Regions from separate parts of the Streptomyces sp. NPDC050535 genome, predicted to be linked through region 2. Evidence: riboswitches for the same ligand, from Rfam matches in the RefSeq annotation. Region 2 holds a riboswitch; each other region holds the start of a gene.
What was found. Region 2 has a riboswitch for cobalamin ahead of metE (5-methyltetrahydropteroyltriglutamate--homocysteine S-methyltransferase). Riboswitches for the same ligand answer to the same signal wherever they lie in the genome.
Positions count from the first base shown of each region.

Region 1: it holds a riboswitch for cobalamin, as region 2 does, so the genes downstream of both, ACIBLC_RS18420 (ribonucleoside-diphosphate reductase subunit alpha) here and metE (5-methyltetrahydropteroyltriglutamate--homocysteine S-methyltransferase) in region 2, are expected to answer to the same signal.
Region 3: it holds a riboswitch for cobalamin, as region 2 does, so the genes downstream of both, ACIBLC_RS18015 (CbtB-domain containing protein) here and metE (5-methyltetrahydropteroyltriglutamate--homocysteine S-methyltransferase) in region 2, are expected to answer to the same signal.
Region 4: it holds a riboswitch for cobalamin, as region 2 does, so the genes downstream of both, ACIBLC_RS10075 (ABC transporter substrate-binding protein) here and metE (5-methyltetrahydropteroyltriglutamate--homocysteine S-methyltransferase) in region 2, are expected to answer to the same signal.

Region 1 covers NZ_JBITHE010000007.1:203,813-208,017, forward strand. The annotation lists gene ACIBLC_RS18405 (YbdD/YjiX family protein) at 1-134, shown strand, start outside; gene ACIBLC_RS18410 (DUF3311 domain-containing protein) at 274-540, shown strand; gene mctP (monocarboxylate uptake permease MctP) at 537-2,147, shown strand; cobalamin riboswitch at 2,468-2,603, shown strand; gene ACIBLC_RS18420 (ribonucleoside-diphosphate reductase subunit alpha) at 2,738-4,205, shown strand, end outside.
Region 2 covers NZ_JBITHE010000001.1:906,527-910,731, forward strand. The annotation lists gene ACIBLC_RS03835 (FAD binding domain-containing protein) at 1-98, opposite strand, end outside; gene metE (5-methyltetrahydropteroyltriglutamate--homocysteine S-methyltransferase) at 352-2,670, opposite strand; cobalamin riboswitch at 2,853-3,000, opposite strand; gene ACIBLC_RS03845 (phosphocholine-specific phospholipase C) at 3,318-4,205, shown strand, end outside.
Region 3 covers NZ_JBITHE010000007.1:118,833-123,037, forward strand. The annotation lists gene ACIBLC_RS18000 (alpha/beta hydrolase) at 1-163, shown strand, start outside; gene ACIBLC_RS18005 (histidine phosphatase family protein) at 513-1,103, shown strand; gene ACIBLC_RS18010 (CbtA family protein) at 1,268-2,026, opposite strand; gene ACIBLC_RS18015 (CbtB-domain containing protein) at 2,047-2,268, opposite strand; cobalamin riboswitch at 2,303-2,444, opposite strand; gene ACIBLC_RS18020 (beta-ketoacyl-[acyl-carrier-protein] synthase family protein) at 2,710-4,205, shown strand, end outside.
Region 4 covers NZ_JBITHE010000003.1:451,472-455,676, reverse strand. The annotation lists gene ACIBLC_RS10085 (alpha-galactosidase) at 1-685, opposite strand, end outside; gene ACIBLC_RS10080 (hydroxyacid dehydrogenase) at 682-1,689, opposite strand; cobalamin riboswitch at 2,175-2,360, shown strand; gene ACIBLC_RS10075 (ABC transporter substrate-binding protein) at 2,430-3,452, shown strand; gene ACIBLC_RS10070 (FecCD family ABC transporter permease) at 3,449-4,205, shown strand, end outside.

The DNA.
Region 1 (4,205 bases), on a different contig from region 2:
CCGCGTACGACCGCTATGTCGCACACGTCGGCGCGGACCATCCGGACACCCCAGCCCCGTCCCGGCGCGAATTCGAGAGAATGCGAACGGACCGCCAGGAGAAGGATCCCCGACAGGGATTCCGTTGCTGCTGAGGGCACTTGAGAACACGCTCGGCGGCACCCTCGAACCGTTTGCGGACCGATACGCGGACAGGGCTTCCGCTTGAGGGACTTCGTCACCTAGATTGCCTGCGCGTTACACAGGTGATCAGTGAGGGGACGGAGCCGCCGTATGTCAGATGTGCCCGAAAAGAAGCCACCGACAGTGCCGCCGGTGGTGACACCGGTCCGCGTGGTGATCGCCCTCTGCCTGCTCGCCCCGTTCGTGGCGATGCTCTGGGTGGGCTCCTACGCGAAGACGGACCCGACCTTCATCGGGATCCCGTTCTTCTACTGGTACCAGATGCTGTGGGTGCTCATCTCCACCGCACTGACCGTGATCGCGTACCAGCTGTGGCAGCGTGACCAGCGCGCCCGCAAGAGGGGTGCCGGAGCATGAACGACGGCGTGAACGGCGTCGCACTCGCCGTCTTCATCTTCTTCTTCCTGGCCGTCACGGTCATGGGCTTCCTGGCCGCACGCTGGCGCAGGGCGGCCGACGAACAGAGCCTGGACGAATGGGGCCTGGGCGGCCGGTCGTTCGGCACCTGGGTCACCTGGTTCCTGCTGGGCGGCGACCTCTACACGGCGTACACCTTCGTGGCCGTACCGGCCGCGATCTACGCGGCGGGAGCGGCGGGCTTCTTCGCCGTGCCGTACACCATCCTCGTGTACCCCCTGATCTTCACGTTCCTCCCCCGCCTCTGGTCGGTCTCACACAAACACGGCTACGTGACAACCTCGGACTTCGTCAGAGGGCGCTTCGGCTCGAAGGGCCTGTCCCTCGCAGTCGCGGTGACCGGCATTCTGGCGACGATGCCCTACATCGCACTGCAACTGGTGGGCATCCAGGCGGTCCTGGACGTCATGGGCGTGGGCGGCGGCGAGAACACCAACTGGTTCGTCAAGGACCTCCCCCTCCTCATCGCCTTCGGCGTACTGGCGGCGTACACCTACTCCTCGGGCCTCCGGGCCCCCGCCCTGATCGCGTTCGTGAAGGACACCCTGATCTACATCGTGATCGCGGTGGCCATCATCTACATCCCGGTCAAGCTCGGCGGGTTCGACGAGATCTTCAAGGCGGCGAACGACAAGTACACGGCGGCGGGCGCGGGCGGCATCGTCCCGGCCGAGGCGGGCCAGTGGACGTACGCCACCCTCGCGCTCGGCTCGGCGCTGGCCCTCTTCATGTACCCGCACTCGATCACGGCGACCCTCTCCTCACGCAGCCGCGAGGTGATCCGCCGCAACACCACGATCCTCCCCCTGTACTCGCTCATGCTGGGCCTGCTGGCCCTGCTCGGCTTCATGGCGATCGCGGCCGGGGTCAAGGTCGAGAACGGCCAACTCGCCATCCCCCAGCTCTTCGAGGACATGTTCCCGGACTGGTTCGCCGGCGTGGCCTTCGCCGCCATCGGCATCGGCGCGCTCGTGCCGGCGGCCATCATGTCCATCGCGGCCGCGAACCTCTTCACCCGCAACATCTACAAGGACTTCATCAAGCCGGACGCCACACCCGCCCAGGAGACCAAGGTCTCCAAACTGGTCTCCCTCCTCGTGAAGGTCGGCGCCCTCGCCTTCGTCCTCACCATGGACAAGACGGTCGCCATCAACTTCCAACTCCTGGGCGGCATCTGGATCCTGCAGACCTTCCCCGCCCTGGTGGGCGGTCTCTTCACCCGCTGGTTCCACCGCTGGGCCCTCCTCACGGGCTGGGCCGTCGGCATGCTCTACGGCACCATCGCCGCGTACGGCGTCGCCTCCCCCACCCAGAAACACTTCGGCGGCAGCTCCAAGGAGATCCCCGGCATCGGCGAAATCGGCTACATCGGCCTGACAGCCTTCGTCCTGAACCTCGCCGTCACGGTGATCCTCACCTTCGCCCTCCGCGCCTTCAACGCTCCCGACGGCATCGACGAGACCTCCCCCGAGGACTACACGGCAGACGCCGGCGACAAGGGCGTACAGGTGGAACTCCCCCCGGCCACGGCGGGAACAACTCACTGACCACCGGGTGGGGGCTGGGGGATTCTTCGCCCCTCCGCCCCTACCCGTCCCTTGTTCCTGAGGGCTGCTGCCCCCAGACCCCCGCATCGCGCTGAACGCGCTTGTCCTCAAACGCCGGACGGGCTGGATGATGCCCACCGGCAGCAGGGGACGTGCCGGAACGTCCGCCCGCAGCGGCTGGCGCGTCAACGCCGCCCCCTTCTTGGCCAACCGATTCCGCGCCAGACCGAGGACGGATGCTCCGGTACGGCCCCGACCCACAACGGGTCTCCCGAAGCCAGCACGACACAACATGTAGGGGTACCACCGCGCCCCGACACAAGATGTATGCTCATGCTCGTTGTCGCCGCAGGGGAATCCGGTGCGAATCCGGAACTGTCCCGCAACGGTGTACCTGTGCGCGTTCGTTCACGCACACGTCGAGTCCGAGGACCTGCCGACAGCACGCCCAGGCCAGCCGGCCCGGGCGACATGACGTCCGGGCCTCGCGGAATGGGCCGGTGGACGCGGCGTACCGCTGCCAGAAAGCGCGCGCTCGTGTGCCCCGCCGCCCTCCCCAAGGCCCCGTGCCGAGCGAGGGAGAGCCCCACGTGACCATCGCGCCAGTCGATCCGGCCTCAGCTCCTACACAGCAGCAGCCGGCCGAGACGGACGGCCCCGGTGCCGCACTGCTGCGGACCCTGACCGACCTGACCGCCGACCTCCCCGGCGCCGACCCCGGCCGGGTCGCCGCCGCCGCACTGCGCGGCCGGTCCACCCGGGCGGACGACGCGGAGTTGCGCGAGCTGGCCACCGAGTCCGCGGCAGGCCTGATCTCCGAGGACCCCGTCTACTCCCGGCTGGCCGCCCGCCTGCTGACGATCAGCATCGCGGCCGAGGCCGCCTCCCAGGGCGTGCGCTCCTTCTCCGACTCGGTAGCCGTCGGCCACCGCGAGGGCCTGATCGCGGACCGCACCGCGGAGTTCGCCCGCCTGCACGCCACGCGCCTGAACGCACTAATCGAGGCGTCCTCGGCCGAGCGCGCGGACGACCGCTTCGGCTACTTCGGCCTGCGCACCCTGCACAGCCGCTACCTCCTCCGCCACCCGATCACCCGCGGGGTCATCGAGACGCCCCAGCACTTCATGCTGCGCGTGGCGTCGGGCCTGGCGGAGGACGACACGACCCGAGCCCTGGACGAAGTCGCGGCCCTCTACCGGCTGATGAGCCGCCTCGACTACCTGCCCTCCTCCCCCACCCTCTTCAACTCCGGTACGCGCCACCCCCAGATGTCGTCCTGCTACCTCCTCGACTCCCCGCTGGACGAGCTGGACTCCATCTACGACCGCTACCACCAGGTCGCGCGCCTCTCGAAGCACGCGGGCGGCATCGGCCTGTCGTACTCCCGCATCCGCTCCCGCGGTTCACTGATCCGCGGCACGAACGGCCACTCCAACGGCATCGTCCCGTTCCTGAAGACCCTCGACGCCTCGGTCGCCGCCGTGAACCAGGGCGGCCGGCGCAAGGGCGCGGCCGCGGTCTACCTGGAGACCTGGCACTCCGACATCGAGGAGTTCCTGGAGCTGCGCGACAACACCGGCGAGGACGCCCGGCGTACGCACAACCTGAACCTCGCGCACTGGATCCCGGACGAGTTCATGCGCCGGGTGAACGAGAACGCCCTCTGGTCCCTCTTCTCCCCGTCCGACGTACCGGACCTGGTCGACCTGTGGGGCGACGAGTTCGACGCGGCGTACCGCAAGGCGGAAGCCCAAGGCCTCGCAAGGAAAACGATTCCCGCCCGGGACCTGTACGGCCGCATGATGCGCACCCTCGCGCAGACCGGCAACGGCTGGATGACCTTCAAGGACGCCGCCAACCGCACCGCCAACCAGACTGCGGAGCCGGGCCACACCGTCCACTCCTCGAACCTGTGCACCGAGATCCTGGAGGTCACGGACGACGGGGAGACGGCGGTCTGCAACCTGGGTTCGGTGAACCTGGGTGCCTTTGTCGACACGGCGACCGGGGACATCGACTGGGACCGGCTCGACGAGACGGTGCACACCGCCGTCACCT
Region 2 (4,205 bases):
CAGCCCGCCCACACCAGTGTCGCCCCGCCTATGGGCACCGCCCCTTCGGCCAGGCACTCCTGTGCTTCGGACACGGACGTGGGCAGACGCAAGAGCACGGTGGCCGACCTGTCTTTCTGGAACTCGGTGGCCCGGGTGGGCGATACCCCGGCCGATTGACCTCTGACAAAGCGCATTTTTCCCGCGCACGCGGGGGCGCGTACAGGGCTCACTTCTCCACCCTGTGCTCCCCTCACGGGCGAGCACCTAATCGAGGAGCCCTACACGTACCTTCCGTGACCTGCTCCGGCCCGACGGCCGGGGACGACCGGGAAGGGGCCGCGGCGTGCCCTTCCCGGTCGTCCCGGCGGGTCAGGACCCGGCGAGTTCGGTGCGGACCGTCCGGGCCGCCGCGACCAGGTTCTCCAGCGACGCGCGCGTCTCGGGCCAGCCGCGCGTCTTCAGTCCGCAGTCGGGGTTGACCCACAGCCGCTCGGCGGGGATGGCCTCAAGTCCCTTGCGCAGCAGGGCGGATGCCTCGTCCGCGCTCGGCACGCGCGGCGAGTGGATGTCGTAGACGCCGGGACCGGCCTCGCGCGGATAGCCGTGCTCGGCCAGCTCCCGGGCGACCTGCATGTGTGAGCGGGCCGCCTCCAGGCTGATGACGTCGGCGTCGAGGTCGTCGATGGCCCGGACGATGTCCCCGAACTCGGCGTAGCACATGTGGGTGTGGATCTGGGTGTCCGGGCGTACGCCGCCGGTGCTGAGCCGGAACGCCTCGGTGGCCCACGCCAGATACGCCGGATGGTCCGCGGCGCGCAGCGGCAGCGTTTCGCGCAGCGCGGGTTCGTCGACCTGGATGACCGAAGTCCCGGCCGCCTCAAGGTTGTTGACCTCGTCCCGCAGAGCGAGGGCGACCTGGCGGGCCGTGTCGCCGAGCGGCTGGTCGTCACGGACGAAGGACCAGGCGAGCATGGTGACAGGGCCGGTCAGCATGCCCTTGACGGGGCGGTCGGTCAGGGACTGGGCGTACGTCGTCCAGCGCACCGTCATCGGCTCGGGGCGGGAGATGTCACCGGCCAGGATCGGCGGGCGGACGTAACGGGTGCCGTACGACTGGACCCAGCCGTGCCGCGTGGCGAGGTAGCCGGTGAGCTGTTCGGCGAAGTACTGGACCATGTCGTTGCGTTCGGGCTCGCCGTGCACGAGGACGTCGAGGCCGGTCTTCTCCTGGAAGGAGATCACCTCGCCGATCTCGGCCCTGATGCGGTCCTCGTACCCGGAGCTGTCGATCCGGCCGGCGCGCAGATCGGCCCGCGCGGTGCGCAGTTCGGCGGTCTGCGGGAAGGAGCCGATGGTGGTGGTCGGCAGCAGGGGCAGACCGAGGTGGGCGCGCTGGGCGGCGGCGCGCTCGGAGTACGGCTCCGAGCGGCGGGCGTCGGCGTCCGCGACGGCGGCGGACCGGGCCCGCACCGCGGGGTCGCGGGTGAGCGCCGAACCGGCCCGGGAGGCCAGGTCGGCCCGGTTGGCGGCCAGTTCCGCCGCGATGGCGTCGGTCCCGAGGCCGAGACCCTTGGCGAGGGTGACGATCTCGGCGGTCTTCTGGCGGGCGAAAGCGAGCCAGCGCAGGATCTCCGGCTCGATGTCACTCTCGGCGGCGGCGTCGAGCGGGACGTGGAGCAGCGAGCAGGACGCGGCCACGTCGACCCGGTCGGCCAGGCCCAGCAGGGTGCCCAGGGTGGCGAGCGACCTGGTCAGGTCGTCGGCCCAGATGTTGCGGCCGTTGACGACGCCGGCGACCAGGCGCTTGCCCGGCAGTCCGCCGACGGCGGCGAGCGCGTCCAGGTTGGCGGCGGCCGTGCCGGTGAAGTCGAGGGCGAGGCCGTCCACCGGGGCCTTGGCCAGTACCGGCAGGGCGTCGCCCAGCCGGTCGAAGTAGGAGGCGACCAGCAGTTTCGGGCGGTCGGCGAGTCCGCCCAGATCGCGGTAGGCGCGGGTGACCGCGTTCAGCTCGGCGGGCGTGCGGTCCTGCACGAGCGCGGGCTCGTCGAGCTGTACCCACTCGGCACCCGCCGCGCGCAGGTCGGCGAGGACCTCGGCGTACACCGGCAGCAGTCGGTCGAGGAGGGTCAGCGGGTCGAAGTCCGCGGCCACGCCGGGCGCGGGCTTGGCGAGCAGCAGGTAGGTGACGGGGCCGACGAGGACCGGCCGGGCGGTGAGCCCGAGAGCCAGGGCCTCCTTGAACTCGGCGACCTGCTTGGCGGAGTCGGTGGTGAAGACGGTGTCAGGGCCCAACTCGGGTACCAGGTAGTGGTAGTTGGTGTCGAACCACTTGGTCATCTCCAGCGGCGCGACGTCCTGGGTGCCGCGCGCCATCGCGAAGTACCCGTCGAGCGGGTCGCTGGCGACGGCGTCCCGGTGACGGTCGGGGACCGCGCCGACCATGACGCTGGTGTCCAGGACGTGGTCGTAGTACGAGAAGTCACCGGTGGGGACCTCGTGGATGCCGGCACCGGCGAGCTGCTCCCAGTTGGCCCGGCGCAGTTCGGCGGCGGTGGCCCGGAGGGCGTCGGCGTCGACGCGGCCCTTCCAGTAGCCCTCGATCGCCTTCTTGAGCTCCCGGCCCTGGCCCTGACGGGGGTAGCCGTACACGGTGGCCCGTGCTGCCGCGGCTGCGGACTTCGCTGTCACGGAAATCTCCTTCGCGAGATATCTCCCTGGAATCCCGGGACGGGACGAGGGCGCGAAGGGCCGGCGACCGGACGGAACGATCCTCGTACGCGAGACACGGTCGTCCGTCCGATATGTGCGCCGACCCGCCCACGAGGTCACCGGGATGTCCGCGCACGAGGGGTCGCGCGCGGGCAGCGGGCAGGTCTTCGGACTTGTGGGCGCGCCCTCCCTGCGGAGGACATCTACTGGCCGTCGCTTCCCAGACCCGGCCGGGCCCAGTGCGTATGACGGCGGTCGTTCCCACTCACCGCTGCGGGGCAGTCCCGGATTCCCACCGGGTTCCCTCTTGCGACGCTCCCGTCTGGCGGACGGGGCGAACCAGCTGCACCGACCAGCCTAGAGGGCCGCGCGAGGCTGCGGGGGACATCGCCCACATGCCGGGCGGCGAGACTTTTGCCCGACGTTGGTTGCGGGAGGCCGGGTTGGCGTTCCGTTTACCGCCGTTCGCCGCACGTACCTCCGAGTTTCACGCGGGGGCCACGGGACCCTTCCTTGCCGTTCGGTGCTCTTGGAACACTCCAATCGCACACGTTCCAGCAGTATCCCGGCCAGCCCGGTCATCCCGTACGTCCGTTGTTTCCGTCAGGACAAGAGGTCACCCAGCCATGCCCCAAGTGAATCGGCGCCGCTTCCTCCAACTCGCCGGCGGTACCGCGGCGTTCACCGCACTGAACAGCAGCATCGAGCGGGCCGCGGCGCTGCCCGCGAACCACCGCTCCGGGACGATCGACGATGTCGAGCACATCGTCGTCCTGATGCAGGAGAACCGTTCGTTCGACCACTACTTCGGCTCGCTGAGGGGTGTCCGCGGCTTCGGCGACCCGGTTCCGGCCAAGACGTCGGGCGACAAATCGGTCTGGTACCAGTCGGACGGCACCAAGGACGTGCTCCCCTTCCGTCCCGACGCCGACGACCTGGGCATGCAGTTCATCCAGGATCTCCCGCACGGCTGGAGCGACGGACACGCCGCCTTCAACAAGGGCAAGTACGACAAATGGGTGCCCAACAAGTCGTCGACGACGATGGCGTACCTGACGCGTGAGGACATCCCGTTCCACTACGCGCTGGCCGACGCGTTCACCATCTGCGACGCCTACCACTGTTCGTTCATCGGCTCCACGGACCCGAACCGCTACTACATGTGGACGGGCTACACCGGTAACGACGGCGTCGGCGGCGGCCCGGTCCTCGGCAACGACGAGGTCGGCTACGACTGGACGACGTACCCCGAGCGCCTCGAGGCGGCCGGCGTCTCCTGGAAGATCTACCAGGACGTCGGCGACGGCCTGGACGCGAACGGCTCCTGGGGCTGGATCTCCGACGCCTACCGAGGCAACTACGGTGACAACTCGCTGCTGTACTTCAACAAGTACCGCGACGCCAAGCCCGGCGACCCGCTCTACGACAAGGCCCGCACCGGCACGGACGCCCGCAAGGGCGAGGGCTTCTTCGACCAGTTGAAGGCCGACGTGCAGGGCAGGAAGCTGCCGAAG
Region 3 (4,205 bases), on a different contig from region 2:
GTCCGTGTCGTTCGTCCACCGGGCCCGCGAGGCGGGCGCCCGCGCCGACGTCGTAGTGATCCCGGGCGGCGACCACGCCATGCTCCGCCGCGTACCGACCTGGCACCGTGCCGCGGGCTCGGCGGTCGTCGGCTTCCTGCGGGCCGGCTGCACGACCGTGTGACCCGGATCCCGCGGGCCCCCGCCGTGGACGGGGCCGGTGCCCGCCCCGGTCTCTGCTGCTCCAACGGAGTTTCGGGGCGGGGTTGTTGGGCCGCAGGACCGGCCGGGGGCCCTGTGTTTCCCCGGCGGGCGTGAGTGCGTACGCCGGGGGGCGTCGCCCCAACTCGCCGAATCTGTACGGCCTGGAGCTGCGGACCTGCGAAATCGACGAGCTCGGTGGGTGTTAGGTTCACGCCCGTCCCCCCGGTCGGCTGACGGCCGGCGACCCGGCCGCCGTACGCGGATGCCGTACGCGGATGCCGTACCCGGTGGAGACCCGAACCCGTGACACCAGCAGGAGGAGCCTTCCCGTGACCAGCCGTGTCATCTTCATCTCGCCCGCCACGAGCCGGGCGTTGCGGCAGGCCCGCTTCGACGACGGCGACTCGATCGACGACGCGGGAGCGGCCCGGGCACACGCGGCGGCCGGATCGCTCCCCCGCGCTGTCCGGGTCGTCGCCACGCCCAGTGTGCGGTGCCGCGAGACGGCGACGGCACTCGGTCTCCGTGCCGAGGACGCTCCGGGGCCCGCGGCATGGGACGCGGGCCGCTGGCGGGGCCGCACGCTGGACGAGGTCGGCGCCGCCGAGCCGGAGGCGGTGGCCCGCTGGCTCGCCGACACCGCCTCGGCACCCCACGGCGGGGAGTCGGTCGAGGATCTGTGCGCCCGGGTCGGGAGCTGGCTGGACAGCGTGGCGGACACCGACGGCCGCACGCTCGCGGTGGTCGAGCCGGAGATCGTACGGGCGGCCGTCGTCCACGCCCTGGGCCTGCCCGCCGAGGCGTTCTGGCGGCTGGACGTGCCTCCGCTGACGGCGACGGAGCTCAGCGGCCGGGCCGGGCGCTGGAACCTGCGGCTGGGACGGTTGCTGGACGAACCGGAGGCCGGCGCGGACGTCTGAGCCGCGAGGGCCGGGCAGCGGCCGGAGACTCCCGGTTCCCTCGGGTCCGACATCCGCCGGAAGCCGTTCCTCCCCGCTCGCCGCGCACTTGATGGGTCCTCACCGGAAAACGCGAGAGGGCCCCCGGACGGTTCCGTGGGCCCTCACCGGTGTCGCGGGACGGGTCAGTTGGGGGCGGCGACCGGCCGGGCCGTTGCGACCTTCGCGGGGCCGGGGTTCAGCAGCCGTTCGGCCAACTCGCCGAAGGCGAGGCCGAATCCGCCCCACAGGGTGATCTGGATGGCCAGCGCGGAGACGCGGAACCGCCACAGCACGGCGGCCGGGAAATCGGCGGGGACCTCGTTGATGACGGGCAGGAACGCGTACGCCAGCCCGATCGCGAGGGCGAAGGCGGCCACCGCGGCGACGGTGGCGTACCAGGTGCCCAGTCTCGGCGCGAGCCGCTTGCCCAGGATGGTCGCGGCGATCGCCAGCAGTACGCCTAGCACCATCATCAGGAAGTACAGGGTGGTGCGCTTGGCGATGGTGTCGTGGTCGCCGACCGCCGGCGGGTTGGCCGGGTACTTCAGGAACGGCACGACGTAGACCGCGAGCAGGGCGCAGCCGGACAGCAGCAGCGCGGTGGCGCGCGGGCTGAAGCGGCCCACGCGGCCGAGCGCGAAGCAGAAGGCGAGGGCGGCGATGCCGCCGAAGGCGACACCGTAGACCAGGACGCCGGTGGCCAGGCCCGCGGTGGACTGCAGGCTGCGGGAGACGAGTTCGACCTCGTGCTCGTGGCCCGCGGCGCGGGACTCCTCGAAGCTGATCGCGCTGTCGACGCTCGGCTCACCGAGGAAGTAGGCGACGATCAGGGCGAGCACGCCGGCACCGAGGCCGGCGAGCATGCCCCGCACGAGGAGATTTCTTACCGTTGCGGAGTTCATGAGCTGCGCCGAGTCCTTCGTCAGTGGCAGGGGAAGCCGAGAAGGTGGCGTGCGTCGTGCACCCACTCGTGGACTTCCCCGCCGGAGACGACGGAGGTGGCGCCCTGTTCGGCGCCGACGAAGTACAGCAGGACCAGCATCAGGATGCCGAAGAAGACCGCCCAGGGAGCGATGTCCTTGAGCGGCAGTTTCGCCGGGATGGCGGGGGTGGTGGGCGTCGGCTGGGCGACATGCTGCGCCATGGCAGGGCCTCCTCGGGAGTTCGCGTCCCATCTCGGTGGTGCACTGGACGACGGCTACGGGTCTGACTTGCCCCCCTCTCGCATAAGGGGTGGCACACAGTGGCGCGACCGTGCCGGGTTCCCACCGGCTTCCGTTCTGCCGTCGTCGATATCGCACCGACGGTACCGCGTGGCGGGTACATGGCCAAGACCAGGCCACCAGGCGTGATCCGTTTCTCCGGTCCGGCGACCGGTCGTCCGTCCCCTGTCCGAAACCCCTGACTCCCGGGGCCGGTTGGCGGGCCGACGCCGCATCCTCGCGAATACCAGGCGGGAAGAACGCTGCCCGCGATGGGGTGACATTGCGCACATCAGCGGCGGACGCGTCTAGCCAAGGGGTTCTTTGTCGCTGACAGTTGGGCGGGATATTTCCCATTCAATCGGCACAGAAGGATCCCTCCCATGCGCGATTCCTCCGACGTCCCCGTACAGCCCCACCCCGTCACCGTCGCCGAAGTGATACCCGGTGATCTTCTCGCGCTGTCGGAAGAGGACGTGACGGCGAACCGGTGGTACGTGGTGATGCACACCCTGCCGGAGAACCCGCAGACCATTCGGCTGGCTCTGCGACCGCCTCTCGGCGGAAGTGATCACGAACGGGTATTCCCGCGGAATCACCAAGTGACGGTGGGGAGTCGGCGTGTGGATGTCGCCGGAATTCCCGAGATCGATTCGGCCGGTCTGGAAACGGTCGAATTCAGGGACGGCGATCGGATCACCTCCCTGCGCGCCGTCGACCCCGGGGCCGTCGAGGAGTCGTACAGCCGCCGGTGGGGCCGGTGGTACCGGGATCTGGAGAGCCGGGACGAGGAGCCCGAGTCGGACTCGCAGCTGCGCGAACGGGTCGCGCGGGAAGTCGCCGAGGGTCATGTCGTACGGCATCTTCCGCGGCCCCGTGCGAGTGCGGCCGCCGGCGCCGTACGGCCTCGGCGGGTCGTGGTCACCGGGCTCGGAGCCGTGACGCCGCTCGGTGTGGGGGTGGCCGAGCTCTGGCAGGGACTGGTCGAAGGGCGGTGCGGGATAAGGGAGTTGGCGGGTGAGGAGTTCGCCGGGCTGCCGGTGCGGCTCGCGGGGTCCGTTCCCGTGGATCCCGCGGAGCTGCTGCCCCGGCCGCAGGCCCGGCGGATGAACCGGGCCGCGCAGTTCGCGGTGATCGCGGCGCGCGAGGCCTGGCGGGACGGCGAGCTGGACGGCGCGGGGACGGTCGAGAGCGGGCTCGATCCCGAGCGGGTCGGGATCAGCGTCGGCGCCATCCTCGGCGACGCCTCCGTGCTCGTCGGCGGTGACCGGCGGCTGCGGGAGAAGGGGCCGCGTGCCGTGTCACCGCTCACCACACCGATGACCGTGCCCTCCCAGGCCGCCTCGCAGGTGTCGCTCGCGCTGCGGATCACCGGCGAGGCCCGCACCGTGAGCAGCGCCTGCGCCTCCGGCACCGAGGCCATCGGGCAGGCCGTCGACCGCATCCGGTACGGGCACGTCGACGTCGCCCTGGCCGGTGGCGCGGAGGCGGTGGTCACCCCGGCGATCATGGCCTCGTTCGCCGCGATGCGCGCCCTGTCCACCCACGGGCTCGGAGACGGCGGATCGGCCAGCCCTTCCCGGCCGTTCGCCCGCGACCGCGACGGCTTCGTGAACGGGGAGGGCGCCGGTTTCCTGCTGCTGGAGGCCGAGGAGCACGCGCGGGCACGCGGGGCGCGGATCTACTGCGAGGCAGCCGGGTGGGGACTGTCCGCCGACGCCCACCACATGGCCGCGCCCGACCCCTCCGGCAGCGGTGTCGCGCTCGCGATGCGACGAGCCGTACGGGACGCCGGCGCCCATGCAGTGGACGTCATCCACGTCAACGCCCACGCGACCGCCACCACCGACGGCGACCTCGCGGAGGCGGGCGCCCTGCG
Region 4 (4,205 bases), on a different contig from region 2:
ACCGGGTCATCCCGACGTCGATGAGCCCGGCCTCGCGGAGCGGCATCCCGCTCCAGCGGTACTCGCCGCTCCAAGGGTTGTCCGCGGTCCACAGCTTCAGCTCCTCCTCCCAGCGGTTCCGGGCGCCGAGGGCGGCGGCGAGACCGGAGAGGGCGAACGACGAGACCTGCTCGACGCGGATCTCCCGGTCGCCCGCGGTGAGTTCGGCCCAGGCGGTGAGAACCGGCAGGTCCGGTGCAACGCGGTAGTGGGCCTGGACGGTCAGGTCCGTCGCGGGGTCGTGCATACGGACGGTGAGCCGCTCGGCGTCGGACGTGTGGGCCACGTAGCGCAGCCGTTGGGACACCAGTCCGTCGAGATGCCGCTTGCCGGAGGTGCCGCTGCGTCCGTGACCGGCGAGTTCCACCTCGACGAGGGGCAGCGCGTCGCGTCCGGCGGCCGGTGCGCCGAGGCCGAGCAGCCGGGGTGGTCCCGACTCGCTGCCGAGCGTGAAGTGGAGGGTGAGGACGGAGTTGCCCCAGGTTTCCGCGGAGGGCCGGTCAGGCTGTGCCTGGGTGGAGGACGGGGTCGGCTCCGGCGCGGTGCGGGTGTCCTCCGCCATGGTCCGGGTGTCCTCGGGCGAGGTACGGGTGCTCTCGGGTGAAGTCCGGTTCGTCTTCCCGGTGTTCCGGGCGAGGTCGGTCACGCGGCGCGCTCCAGTCCGGTGTGGTCGACCTGGTGGACGAGAGGACGTCCGGCGAGCAGGCGTTCCAGTTCCTCGGCCACGTACAGACCGAGGCGGCGCACCTCGTTGCCCTGAGAGCCGGCCAGGTGCGGGGTGAGGAAGACGTTGGGGAGGTCGAAGAGCGGGGAGTCGGAGGGCAGCGGTTCGGGGTCGGTCACGTCGAGGATCGCGCTGACGCGGCCCGGACGGAGCGCTTCGACCAGGGCGTCGGTGTTCACGAGACTGCCCCGCGCGGTGTTGATGAGCACGGCTCCGTCGGGCATCAGCGCCAGTTCGCGGGCGCCGATCATGCGGTGGGTGGTGGGGATGGCGGGCGCGTGGACGGAGACGATGTCGCTGGTCCGCATCAGTTCGTGGAGAGGAAGCGAGGACACTCCGAGGGTGGCCGCCTCGTCCCGGTCCACGTGCGGATCGGACAGGGCGACCTCGAAATCGTGGGGCCGCAGGAGCTCGATGAGCCGGCGGCCGATCTTCGAGGCGCCCACGATCCCGATCCTGCGGCCGAAGTTGCCGATGCCGGGCTGTATCTCGGCGACGGTGAACGTGCGCCGGGCGCGGTAGTGCTCGCGGGAGGCGAACAGGTCCTTGCCGACGAGCAGGATCATGCCCAGGGTGTACTCGGCGACGGGCAGGGCGTTGGCGGCAGCGGCCGAGGACACCACGAGGCCGCGCTCCCACCAGCCCGGCGCCATGGTCCCCTTCACCGAGCCCGCCGCGTGCAGCACCGCACGCAGCCTGGGGGCCGCGTCGAGCACCGCGGCGTCGATGCGCGGGCAGCCCCATCCGGTAAGCAGGATCTCGGCCTCCGCCAGGACCCTTCGCACCCGTGGGTCCCGGAAGTCCTCGGCTATCAGATCGGGATCGACGTCGACACAGGCCCGGATCCGATCCAGTACGGCGGACGGATAGACGCTGGGCAGGGTCTCGGCACTCATGGCGAACAGTGCCAGTGGACGCTCGGGCAAGGGGATGGCCTCCGCTTCGGGGCAGCACAGGGAAAACCGGGGCTTGTTCGGGGAGTGGCAACTACGAGGACCGCATGCGTAGTAACCGATCTCTACGCTAGGGGGCATGAGGAGAAAGGGTCAATGGTCGGGCACGGCAAAAGGGCGGGGTGTCCGAGGAGTTATGCGGTGAAAAGTCGCCACAACCGGTATCTCCGTCCAGTTACCGGTTTCTGTCACGCGGTTTCTATCGCGCGACTTCGGATTGGTGACGCGCCTGCTGCGATTCCCTGTCGTGCCCTGCCTTGCCCGAAGAGCTCGCCCCGTGTGCGACCACGGCGGCTGGGACCTACAGCGGCTGGGACGAGGCCGGCGTCCGTGGCCGCCGGGTGCCCCAGCGCACGGCGCGACCGTCTGCGTGCCAACGGCGCGTACCTCGTCCCGGCCGCCGCTCCGCCGCGCGCCGGCGGACGCCCAGGCCGCCCGGCGGTTCCCCCGAGGCCCCGTGATAGCTTGCCGAGGCCAGTCGAACCCATGTACGTGGGTCAGGGAATCCGGTGTGAACCCGGAACTGACGCGCAGCGGTGAGGGTGACGGGCGGGGCATCGGCCACTGGACCGCGTGAGGTCCGGGAAGGCGCCTCGTCCGGGTGATCCCGAGTCCGAAGACCTGCTGGCGGCCTCCGCGGTCCTGAGGGCGCGGGGGAGCACCGTACGACCGGGCTCCGCGCTTGAGTCCTCGACGACAAGGGATCGCCTTCCGTGCCTTTCGCGCGCCTTGCCCGCCACGCTGCCCTGCTGACCTCGGGGGCACTGCTCCTGACCGGCTGCGGATCCGGTTCGTCCGGCACCACTGCCGACAAGGGCGCCGTCACACTCGACAACTGCGGGCAGGCGGTGCGCGTGGACACGCCGCCGCGGCGCGCGGTCTCCCTCAACCAGGGCACCACCGAGATCATGCTCGCGCTCGGACTCGCCGACCGGATGGCCGGGACGGCCACCTGGACCGACCCCGTGATGAAGGGGCTGGAGAGGGAGAACGCGAAGGTCGAGCGGATCTCCGACAACAACCCCTCCTTCGAACGCGTCCTGGACGCCGAACCCGACTTCGTCGCCGCCTCCTTCGTCTCCACCCTGGGCAAGGGCGGGGTGGCGACCCGCGAGCAGTTCGAGAAGCTCGGCGTGCCGACGTACGTCTCGCCCTCCGACTGCGCCGGCAAGGACAACTCCGGTGACGGGGACGGCGCGCGGCAGCGGCCGCTGACGTTGGACACCGTCTACGGCGAAGTGCGCGACCTGGCCGAGGTGTTCGGGGTGGAGGAGCGCGGCGAGAAGCTCGTCACGTCGCTCAAGAAGCGGGTGGAGACCGCCACGTCCGGCGTCGACGCCTCCGACGTCACCCTCCTGTACTGGTTCGCCAACTCCGAATCGCCCTACATGGCGGGCTGTTGCGGCGCCCCCGGTGCCATCACCCGCACACTCGGCGCACAGAACGTCTTCGACGACACCCACGACGAATGGCCCCAGATCAACTGGGAGACCGTCGCCGACCGTGACCCCGACGTCCTCGTCATCGGCGATCTGACGCGCAGGTCGCAGACTGCCGAGTCCGCCGCGAAGAAGATCGAGTTCCTGGAGTCCGACCCGGTCACCAGGAACATGTCCGCCGTCAGGCACAGGCGGTACGTCCTGCTCAGCGGCCAGGCCATGAACCCGACCATCCGCACCGTCGAGGGTGTGGAACAAGTCGCCGCGGGCCTGCGGGAGTCCGGGCTCACCGGGTGACCGTCAGAGGACTGCTGCTCGGGGCGGCCGGAGCCGCCGCGCTCTGTCTCTCCGTCGCCGTCGCGATCACCGTCGGACCCGCCGACATACGGGTCGGCGACGTCTGGTCGACGGTCGGGGCCCATCTCGGCTGGGGGAGTACGGATCTCTCACCGATCCGGGACGGCATCGTGTGGCAGCTCAGGCTGCCGCGCACGCTGCTCGCCGCCGTCTGCGGGGCCGGACTCGCCGTCTGCGGTGTGGTGATGCAGTCGCTGCTGCGCAATCCGCTCGCCGATCCCTTCGTGCTCGGGGTGTCCTCCGGGGCGTCGACGGGCGCGGTCGCCGTGGTGGTGCTGGGAGTCGGCGGCGGCGTGGTGTCGGTGTCCGCCGGTGCCTTCGTGGGCGCGGTCCTGTCCTTCGCGCTCGTACTCCTGCTCAGCCACACACTCGGCGGCACGACCGACCGCGTGGTCCTCGCGGGCGTCGCCGCCATGCAGCTCTTCTCCGCGCTCACCTCCTTCGTCATCATGACCGCTGCCGACGCCGAGACCACCCGCGGGGTGCTGTTCTGGCTGCTCGGCTCGCTCAGCGGCGCCGACTGGACGGACGTGTGGGCCGGCTTCGGCGTCCTCGTCCTCGCACTCGTGGTCTGCCTGGGGTACACCCGGACACTCGACGCCTTCGCCTTCGGGCAGGACGCGGCGGCCTCCCTCGGGGTGTCCGTCGCACGCACCCGGCTGGTGCTGCTGAGCGTCACGGCGCTGCTCACCG